2 regions of the Streptomyces sp. NEAU-W12 genome follow, and region 1 is predicted to be linked to the other one. Evidence: predicted binding sites of a transcription regulator. Region 1 holds the regulator's gene; the other holds the start of a gene.
The links. The regulator HrcA, encoded in region 1, represses chaperone genes, less so after heat shock. The targets are predictions, from matches to a motif close to TTNGCACTCNGNNNNNCNGAGTGCNAA.

Region 1 (4,765 bases):
GGAGGCCTCACCGGCCAGCTGATGGGCGTAGACGCCGACGGCGGCGGGGTCGGGGGTCTCGGGCTGGGGCATGAAGACGTTGACGCCGAAGGGGAACCCGGTCAGCCCGCGCAGCTGTTTGATCTCCTGGTACATCCCGTCCGCGGTCTTGTACCCGGCGGCCAGGAACCCGAGCCCGCCCGCCTCGGACACGGCCGCGGCGAGCTGCGGCACGGCGACTCCGCCCGCCATCGGGGCCTGCACCACGGGGTGCCGGAGGAGGTCGGTGAGGGCCAAGGACATGACGGCATGTTGCCACGTCCTTCGGGCATCTCCGAATTCGATCGGGGACGGACCACCACCGGATCGGGAGCGGGTCGCGAGTGGGTCCGAAACGGCTCCGGAGCCGATCGCGCCCCTGGCGCGGCCCGCTTCCGGGGGCACCGCGGGGACCTCGTCCGGTCCCCGCGGGAAAGCGCCCGTCAGCGCCCGTTGAAGGCGTCCTTCAGCCGGGAGAACAGGCCCTGCTGGCCCGGCTGGAACTGGCCCAGCGGGCGCTCCTCGCCGCGGAGCTTGGCGAGTTCGCGCAGCAGGCGCTCCTGTTCGGGGTCGAGCTTGCCCGGGGTCTGCACCTCGACGTGCACGATGAGGTCGCCCCGGCCGCCGCCCCGCAGGTGCGTGACGCCCCGGCCGTGCAGCGGGATCGACTGGCCGGACTGGGTGCCGGGCCGGATGTCGACCTCCTCCATGCCGTCCAGCGTCTCCAGCGGCACCTTGGTGCCGAGGGCGGCCGCCGTCATCGGGAGGGTGACCGTGCAGTGCAGGTCGTCGCCGCGCCGCTGGAACATGGCGTGCGGCAGCTCGTGGATCTCGACGTACAGGTCGCCGGCGGGACCGCCGCCGGGGCCGACCTCGCCCTCGCCCGCCAGCTGGATCCGGGTCCCGTTGTCCACACCGGCCGGGATCTTCACCGTCAGGGTGCGGCGGGAGCGGATCCGGCCGTCGCCCGCGCACTCGGGGCACGGGTTCGGGACGACGGTGCCGAAGCCCTGGCACTGCGGGCAGGGGCGCGAGGTCATGACCTGGCCCAGGAAGGACCGGGTGACCTGCGAGACCTCGCCCCGGCCGCGGCACATGTCACAGGTCTGCGCCGTGGTGCCCGGCGCCGCGCCCTCACCGCTGCACGTGGTGCAGACGACCGCCGTGTCGACCTGGATGTCCTTGGTGGTGCCGAACGCGGCCTCGTCCAGCTCGACCTCGAGGCGGATCATCGCGTCCTGGCCGCGGCGGGTGCGCGAGCGCGGACCGCGCTGCGACGCCGTGCCGAAGAACGCGTCCATGATGTCGGAGAAGTTCCCGAAGCCGCCCGCCCCGAAGCCGCCCGCGCCGCCGCCTGCTCCGGCCTGTTGGAGCGGGTCGCCGCCGAGGTCGTAGACCTGCTTCTTCTGCGGATCCGACAGGACCTCGTAGGCGGCGTTGATCTCCTTGAACCGCTCCTGGGTCTTCGGATCCGGGTTGACGTCCGGATGCAGCTCGCGGGCGAGTCGCCGGAAGGCCTTCTTGATCTCTTCCTGCGACGCGTCCCGGCGCACGCCGAGTACGGCGTAATAGTCGGTGGCCACTTACGACTCCGCCAGGATCTGTCCGACGTACCGTGCCACTGCGCGTACCGCTCCCATCGTTCCCGGGTAATCCATGCGGGTCGGTCCGACCACGCCGAGCTTGGCAACCGCCTCGCCGCCCGAACCGTAGCCCACCGACACGACGGACGTGGAGTTGAGTCCCTCATGGGCGTTCTCATGACCGATACGGACGGTCACGCCCGGATCCTTCGCCTCTCCGAGCAGCTTGAGAAGCACGACCTGCTCCTCGAGCGCCTCCAGGACAGGCCGGATCACCAAGGGGAAATCGTGCCCGAAGCGGGTCAGATTGGCGGTGCCGCCGATCATCAACCGCTCCTCGTTCTCCTCGACCAGCGTCTCCAGGAGGGTGGAGAGCACGGTCGAGACCGTACCGCGTTCCTCGGGGTCGAAGGCCTCCGGGAGGTCCTCGACGAGGGACGGTACATCGGTGAAACGGCGGCCCGCGACACGGCTGTTGAGCCGGGCCCGCAGATCCGCCAGGGACGCCTCGCCGACCGGCGCCGGGCAGTCGACCATGCGCTGCTCGACCCGTCCGGTGTCCGTGATCAGCACCAGCATGGCGCGCGCGGGCGCCAGCGGGAGCAGTTCCACGTGCCGCACGGTCGAGCGGGTCAGCGACGGGTACTGCACGACGGCGACCTGCCGGGTGAGCTGCGCGAGCAGCCGCACCGTGCGGGCCACGACGTCGTCCAGGTCGACGGCGCCCTCGAGGAAGTTCTGGATGGCGCGCCGCTCGGGCGCGGTCATCGGTTTGACGCCGGCGAGCTTGTCCACGAAGAGCCGGTAGCCCTTGTCGGTGGGGATGCGCCCGGCGCTGGTGTGCGGCTGGGCGATGAAGCCCTCGTCCTCCAGGGCCGCCATGTCGTTGCGCACGGTGGCCGGGGAGACGCCCAGGTTGTGCCGCTCGGTGAGGGCCTTGGAGCCGACGGGCTCCTCGGTGCCGACGTAGTCCTGGACGATGGCGCGCAGCACCTGGAGCCTGCGTTCACTGAGCATCACGCACACCTCCAAAAGCCGTCCGCCCGGTCCGTTTCCCGGATGCCCTGGCACTCTTCGCACGCGAGTGCCAGACTCCCCGCCCAGTGTACGACCGGGGGGTACTCCCCGGGCAAGGCCGGTCCCGCGCGGACGCGCCGCGAAAGCCGTGGGCCGTTAGCGTCGCGGTATGACGGTGGCGTGGGAAGAGGCGGGATGGGAAGGGCTGGCGCCGGGGGTGGGGCGGTGCCGGCTCCCGGTGTGGGACTGCACGGTGGGCCTCGTCGTCGGCGCGGACGCGGTGCTGCTCGTGGACGCCGGTTCGTCCCTGCGCGAGGGCGCGCGGCTGCGGGCCGGGGCGCAGTCGCTCGCCGGGCGGCGTGTGACGCATCTCGCGCTCACCCACCCCCACTTCGACCACGTGCTGGGGGCGGCGGTGTTCGCGGGCGCGGAGGTGTTCGGCGCGGTGGGGCTGGACACGGTGCTGGCGCGGGGGCGCGAGGAACTGCTCACGGACGCGGAGCGCCACGGTCTGGACGCGCGGGAGGCCGGGGAGGCGGTGGACGCGCTGGTCCGTCCCCGGCACACGGTGTCCGGCGAGTGGACGCTCGGCCTGGGCGGCGGACGGCGGGCGCTGCTCGCGAACGTGGGACCGGGGCACACGGCGCACGATCTCGCGGTGCTGGTCACCGGCGAACCACGGGTGGTGTTCTGCGGCGACCTGGTGGAGGAGTCCGGCGAACCGCAGGCGGGCCCCGACGCCGTCCCGTCGCAGTGGCCGGGCGCCCTGGACCGGCTGCTGGCCCTGGGCGGCGAGGACGCGGTGTACGTTCCCGGCCACGGCGCGGCGGTGGACGCGGCGTTCGTACGGGCCCAGCGCGACGCTCTCGCGGTCCGCTTCGGCGTGTCGTGCTGAATCCTCGGCCGAACGGGGGCCGGCTTCTCCTATCGTCATCAGAATGCGCCAGTACTCTCCTGACCTGACCCCCGGGTGGAAGAAGTCCCGGCCCGTCCCCGAGGTGCCGGCCGGGCCCGGTCTGGTGGTGGAGGAGCCCGGCAGCGGATTCTGCGGCGCGGTGATCCGCTGCGAGGCGGGCACGGTGACCCTGGAGGACCGCTTCGGCAAGCACCGGGTGTTCCCGCTGGAGCCGCGCGGGTTCCTCCTGGAGGGACGCGTGGTGACGCTGGTGCGGCCGGCCGCCGGTCCGCCGCGTCCGACCCGTACGGCGTCCGGTTCGGTGGCCGTCCCGGGCGCACGCGCGCGCGTGGCACGCGCCGGGCGCATCTACGTCGAGGGGCGCCACGACGCCGAACTGGTCGAGCGGGTGTGGGGCGACGACCTGCGCGTCGAGGGCGTGGTCGTGGAGTACCTGGAGGGCGTCGACGACCTCCCGGCGATCGTCGAGGAGTTCGGTCCGGGCCCGGACGCGCGGCTGGGGGTCCTGGTGGACCACCTGGTGCCGGGTTCGAAGGAGTCGCGCATCGCCGAGGCGGTCACCAGTGAGCACGCCCTGGTGGTGGGCCACCCCTACATCGACATCTGGGAGGCGGTGAAGCCGTCGTCCCTGGGTATCGGGGCGTGGCCCCGCGTCCCGCGCGGCCAGGACTGGAAGACGGGGGTGTGCCGGGCGCTGGGCTGGCCGGAGAACACGGGGGTGGCCTGGCAGCACGTTCTGGGACGGGTGCGGTCCTACAGGGATCTGGAGCCGGAGCTCCTGGGCAGGGTCGAGGAGCTGATCGACTTCGTCACGGAAAGCGGTGGGGCCTGACGCCCTGGAAGCTGCCGAGTTCACTGGTGTCCAGGCCGATGCCCGGCATGTCGAGCGGCAGCCGACCACCGAAGTCCAGCTTCATCCGTGCCTTGTGGTCAGCTGCGCCTTGTGGTCAGCTGCGTCGCCCTCCCCGACCGGCATCGTGAGCAGGACGCGGTGCTCCGTGACCGGGTCGGTGACGAGGTACGCGGGAACCCTGCCGGCGGCGTGGATCGACCGCTCGACGAGGTGATCCCGCACGACACCGGTCGTGGAGACGACTTCGGCCACCCGTGTGATCAGCTCGGACGGCAGCAGACGTCCCGCCTCGGGCGTGGCATCGCGCCCGAGGACCACCGGATCCGGCACGGGCCCGCCGGCCCCGTCGATGATGTCGACGTCCCGGGCCCGGAGACG
Region 2 (4,765 bases), on a different contig from region 1:
GCGGCACCCGCGCGGGTGCGAACCGGTCGACGGGCGGCGCGTACCGTCCCTCGTCCTCTCCGGGCGGTCGTAAGCTCGCCAACACGGCCCGCTCACCGGCCGGTTCCTCCGGCAGCACAAGATCATCGAAGAATCCCATGCGCCGAGCGTGGCACAGGGCACTGACATCGGTACCGGCGTCGGCACCGACTGCGAGCACGGGCACAGCACGGAGGCCCGGCGCCGCTGGGCAGCGGTGCCGGGCCTTCGTGTCTGCTCCGGGCGTCGGTCACCGACGTCCGTGACGAGCGATTCGCTCAGTGGGAGTGGCCGTGGCTGTGACCACCGGCGGCCGGCTCCTCCTCTTCCTTCTTCTCGACGACCAGGGTCTCGGTCGTCAGGAGGAGGGAGGCGATGGAGGCGGCGTTCTCCAGGGCGGAGCGGGTGACCTTGACCGGGTCGATGACGCCGGCCTTGACCAGGTCGCCGTACTCGCCGGTGGCGGCGTTGAAGCCGTTGCCCTTCTCGAGCTCGGCGACCTTGGAGGTGATGACGTAGCCCTCGAGGCCGGCGTTCTCGGCGATCCAGCGCAGGGGCTCGACGGCGGCGCGGCGGACGACCGCGACACCGGTGGCCTCGTCGCCGGTCTTGCCGAGGTTGCCCTCGAGGACCTTGACGGCGTGGACGAGCGCGGAGCCACCACCGGAGACGATGCCCTCCTCGACCGCGGCGCGGGTCGCGGAGATGGCGTCCTCCAGACGGTGCTTCTTCTCCTTCAGCTCCACCTCGGTGGCGGCGCCGACCTTGATGACGCACACGCCGCCGGCCAGCTTCGCGAGGCGCTCCTGGAGCTTCTCGCGGTCCCAGTCGGAGTCCGTGGACTCGATCTCGGCCTTGATCTGGCCGACGCGACCGGTCACGTCCTCCTTCTTGCCGCCGCCGTCGACGATCGTGGTGTCGTCCTTGGTGACGGTGACGCGGCGGGCGGAGCCCAGCACGTCCAGGCCGACCTGGTCGAGCTTGAGGCCGACCTCCTCGGAGACGACCGTGGCGCCGGTGAGGACGGCCATGTCCTGCAGCATCGCCTTGCGGCGGTCACCGAAGCCGGGGGCCTTGACCGCGACGGCGTTGAACGTGCCGCGGATCTTGTTGACGACCAGGGTCGACAGGGCCTCGCCCTCGACGTCCTCGGCGATGATCAGCAGCGGCTTGGAGGAGTTGGCCTGGATGACCTTCTCCAGCAGCGGCAGCAGCTCGGCGATGGAGCCGATCTTGCCCTGCGTGATGAGGATGTACGGGTCGTCCAGGACGGCTTCCATGCGCTCCTGGTCCGTCACGAAGTACGGCGACAGGTAGCCCTTGTCGAAGGCCATGCCCTCGGTGAAGTCCAGCTCCAGACCGAAGGTGTTGGACTCCTCGACGGTGATGACACCGTCCTTGCCGACCTTGTCCATCGCCTCGGCGATGAGCTCGCCGACCTGCTGGTCCTGGGCGGACAGCCCGGCGACGGCGGCGATGTCGGACTTCTCGTCGATCGGGCGGGCCGAGGCGAGCAGGTCCTCGGAGACCGCGGCGACGGCGGCGTCGATGCCCTTCTTCAGGGCGGCCGGGGAGGCGCCGGCGGCGACGTTGCGCAGGCCCTCGCGGACCAGGGCCTGGGCCAGCACGGTGGCGGTGGTCGTACCGTCACCCGCGATGTCGTTGGTCTTGGTCGCCACCTCCTTGACCAGCTGGGCACCGAGGTTCTCGTACGGGTCCTCGACCTCGACCTCGCGGGCGATCGTGACACCGTCGTTGGTGATGGTGGGGGCGCCGAACTTCTTGTCGATGACGACGTTGCGGCCCTTGGGGCCGATCGTCACCTTCACCGTGTCGGCAAGCTTGTTGACGCCGCGCTCAAGGGCGCGACGGGCGTCCTCGTCGAACTTCAGGATCTTCGCCATGGCAGCGGGAGCCCTCTCGGAAATCTGGGGTGAGAAAACACTGCGCCCCGGGCGCCCGGCTCAGTAAGCGTGTCGGGACCAGGGGCGCAGTTCGGAGCAAATCTGCTACGAGGTGACTTACTTCTCGATGATCGCGAGAACGTCGCGGGCCGAGAGGACGAGGTACTCCTCGCCGTTGTACTTCACCTCGGTGCCGCCGTACTTGCTGTAGAGCACGACGTCGCCGACGTTCACGTCGAGTTCGACGCGCTTGCCGTCCTCGATGCGGCCGGGACCGGTGGCCAGGACAACGCCCTCCTGGGGCTTCTCCTTGGCCGTGTCCGGAATGACCAGGCCCGAAGCCGTGGTCTGCTCGGCGTCGAGCGGCTGGACCACAATGCGGTCCTCGAGCGGCTTGATGGCAACCTTGGAGCTGGCGGTCGTCACGATCCGACCTCCCCCTTCGGAGATCTCACGGGGTTAACTGTCTGAGGTGGCGACCAGGTCGATCCGTCGTCGCGGGTGCCGGACCTGCCCGTCGCTGTGTTGGCACTCTCCAGTGGGGAGTGCCAGACCCGAGACTATGGCCGTGATTAGCACTCGGTCAAGCGGAGTGCCAATTCACTGCGTGGCGTCGCCGGATTTCCCGTGGACGTCGACCCGAAAAGCGAACGCGCGTTCGAGTAGCTGCGCCGGGTGCCGCCGCCCCCGGGACCCGCGCTTCGGCCCGAAGAACGGCCCCGTCGCCGGTCCCGAGCTCCACGAGCTCCACGAGCTCCACGAGCTCCACGAGCTCCACGAGCTCCACGAGCTCCACGAGCTCCACGAGCTCCACGAGCTCCACGAGCAGGGGTACCCCCGGACGGGCCGGATCGTGAGCGGGGCCCGTCAGTGACCGCCCGAGGACTCAAGGGCGCCGGACGTAGTCCTCCAACCTCCCGACCTCCAGCCCCCGCTCCTCCAGTTCGCGCAGCAGACGCGTCGTCCGTTCCGCCAGGGTCAGGGCCGGGGTCTCGCCCGCGGGGACGGAGATGATGTCGCCGGGCGTCAGACGGTGCGCGCCACGGGTGTACGTGAGGGTGCCGTCACCCTCCAGGGTGACCCGCCAGAGCACGACCGCCGCGATGCCGCAGTCGCCTGCGGCCCGGAGGGTCGTGGTGTCGTACGTGCCGTAGGGCGGGCGGAACAGGTGGGGGCGGATGCCGAAGCGGGACCCGAGCTTGCGCTGCTGGCCGCAGATCTCGGCGCGCTGACCGGCGTAGGGCAGGCCGCGCAGGGCGGGGTGGTCGAGGGTGTGGTTCTGCAGGCTCGCGCCGACCGAGCGCAGCCGGGCGAAGTGGCCGTAGCCGGGCCCCACCACGCTGTCCGTGAGGAACATGCTGACGGGGAGGCGGCGGCCGCGTACGAGGTCGATGAAGCGGGGGTCGCGCTCGGCGCCGTCGTCGTAGGTCAGGAAGACGACCTTGTCCCGGGTCGGGACGTGGTCGACGACGGGCGGGAGGCGGTCCGCCCCGCCACGGCCGGGCGAGGGGCCCGCACCGTCGCCCGCCCCCGCCTCGGCCTCCCCGGGCCCGGCGCCTTTCCCCGCCCCCGCCCCGGCGCCTTTCCCCGCCCCGGCCCCCGCGACCGCGTCCGCCCCCTGAACGGCCGGACCCGCACCCGCCCGGCCTCCGGAAGTGCCCCACCCTGCCAGCACCACCGGGAGGGCGAGACCCGCCACCAGGAGAACCGCCACGGCCGCCCTCTGCCGGATCGGACGGGCCGGCCCGGCAGAACGGGTCGGCCGGATCGAACACACGGGCCGGATCCGCCGGATCCGCCGAACGAGGCCGGCCGCCCGCATGCGGCCGGTCGTCCGCGCCGGGCCGGCCGTCCGCGCCGGGCCGGTCACAGGTAGTCCTCCAGGCGCCCCACCGCGTACCCCTCGGCCGTGACCTTGTCCAGGAAGCGGCGGATCATGTCGGGCATGGTGCCCTTCCAGTCGCCGCGGCCCCGGAAGTGGGAGAGGACGATGTCGCCGGGGTGCAGCTCCCTGTCCCACTCGCGGTACTCCCAGCGGTCGACGAAGACCTCCTCGTTCCACAGCGGGGCGTACTCGATGCCGCAGGACTTCGCCGCGCGCAGGGTGTCCTTGTTGTAGTTGCCGAACGGCGGGCGGAAGAGGACGGGGCGTTCGCCGTACCGCTTCTCGATGACGTCCTGCATGCCGCAGATCTCGCGCTTCTGGCGGGTGTAGGACAGGCCGGGCAGGTACGGGTGGTTCAGGGTGTGGTTGTGCAGGCCGACGCCCCTGTCCCGCATCTTCTCGAAGTAGCCGTAGTCCTCCTTGATCACGTAGTCGCTGAGGAACGCGGTGTACGGGATCTTCAGTTCGCTCATCATGCGCAGGAACGCGGGGTCCTTCTCGGCACCGTCGTCGATGGTGAGGAAGACGACCTTCTCCTCGGTGGGGACGGTGGTGAAGACCGGGGGGAGGTCCAGTTCCCGGTGACCGTCGACCTCGAAGCCCTTGCGGGTGGAGATCCGGGGTTTCTCCCGGGGCGCGGGCGGGGCGGTCAGGGGCACCCGCTCGAGCCCCCAGCTCTTCGCGGCGGCCGCGCGCGCGGCGTGCGCGGCGCGCAGTGTGGTGGCGTAGGAGTCGAGCGCACGGGCCGGGGGCGCGTGGAGGGGCTGCCGGCCGGCCGGGTCCGGGGCGGTGGGGTCCTGTCCGCAGCCCGCGGCGAGGGGGGAGAGGGCCGCGAGGGTGAGTACGGCGGCACCGGCCCGTACGCCGCCCCGTGACCACCTTTTATCGTTTTGTCCTACTACTCGCATGGTGCCGGATCCTCGCAGTCCCCCGCACCGTCCCCGGCCCGACACCGCGG

Region 2: groES (co-chaperone GroES) is a predicted target of HrcA. The motif match lies at 2,495-2,521, and genes of this name have one in related genera.

The regions. Positions count from the first base shown of each region.
Region 1 covers NZ_JAPJDM010000013.1:131,560-136,324, reverse strand. The annotation lists gene ORI94_RS18340 (nitronate monooxygenase) at 1-282, opposite strand, end outside; gene dnaJ (molecular chaperone DnaJ) at 462-1,601, opposite strand; gene hrcA (heat-inducible transcriptional repressor HrcA) at 1,602-2,618, opposite strand; gene ORI94_RS18325 (MBL fold metallo-hydrolase) at 2,788-3,513, shown strand; gene ORI94_RS18320 (DUF3097 domain-containing protein) at 3,557-4,366, shown strand; gene ORI94_RS35340 (hypothetical protein) at 4,448-4,765, opposite strand, start outside.
Region 2 covers NZ_JAPJDM010000019.1:173,371-178,135, reverse strand. The annotation lists gene ORI94_RS23920 (ankyrin repeat domain-containing protein) at 1-139, opposite strand, end outside; gene groL (chaperonin GroEL) at 297-1,922, opposite strand; gene groES (co-chaperone GroES) at 2,040-2,348, opposite strand; gene ORI94_RS23905 (polysaccharide deacetylase family protein) at 2,809-3,636, opposite strand; gene ORI94_RS23900 (polysaccharide deacetylase family protein) at 3,789-4,715, opposite strand.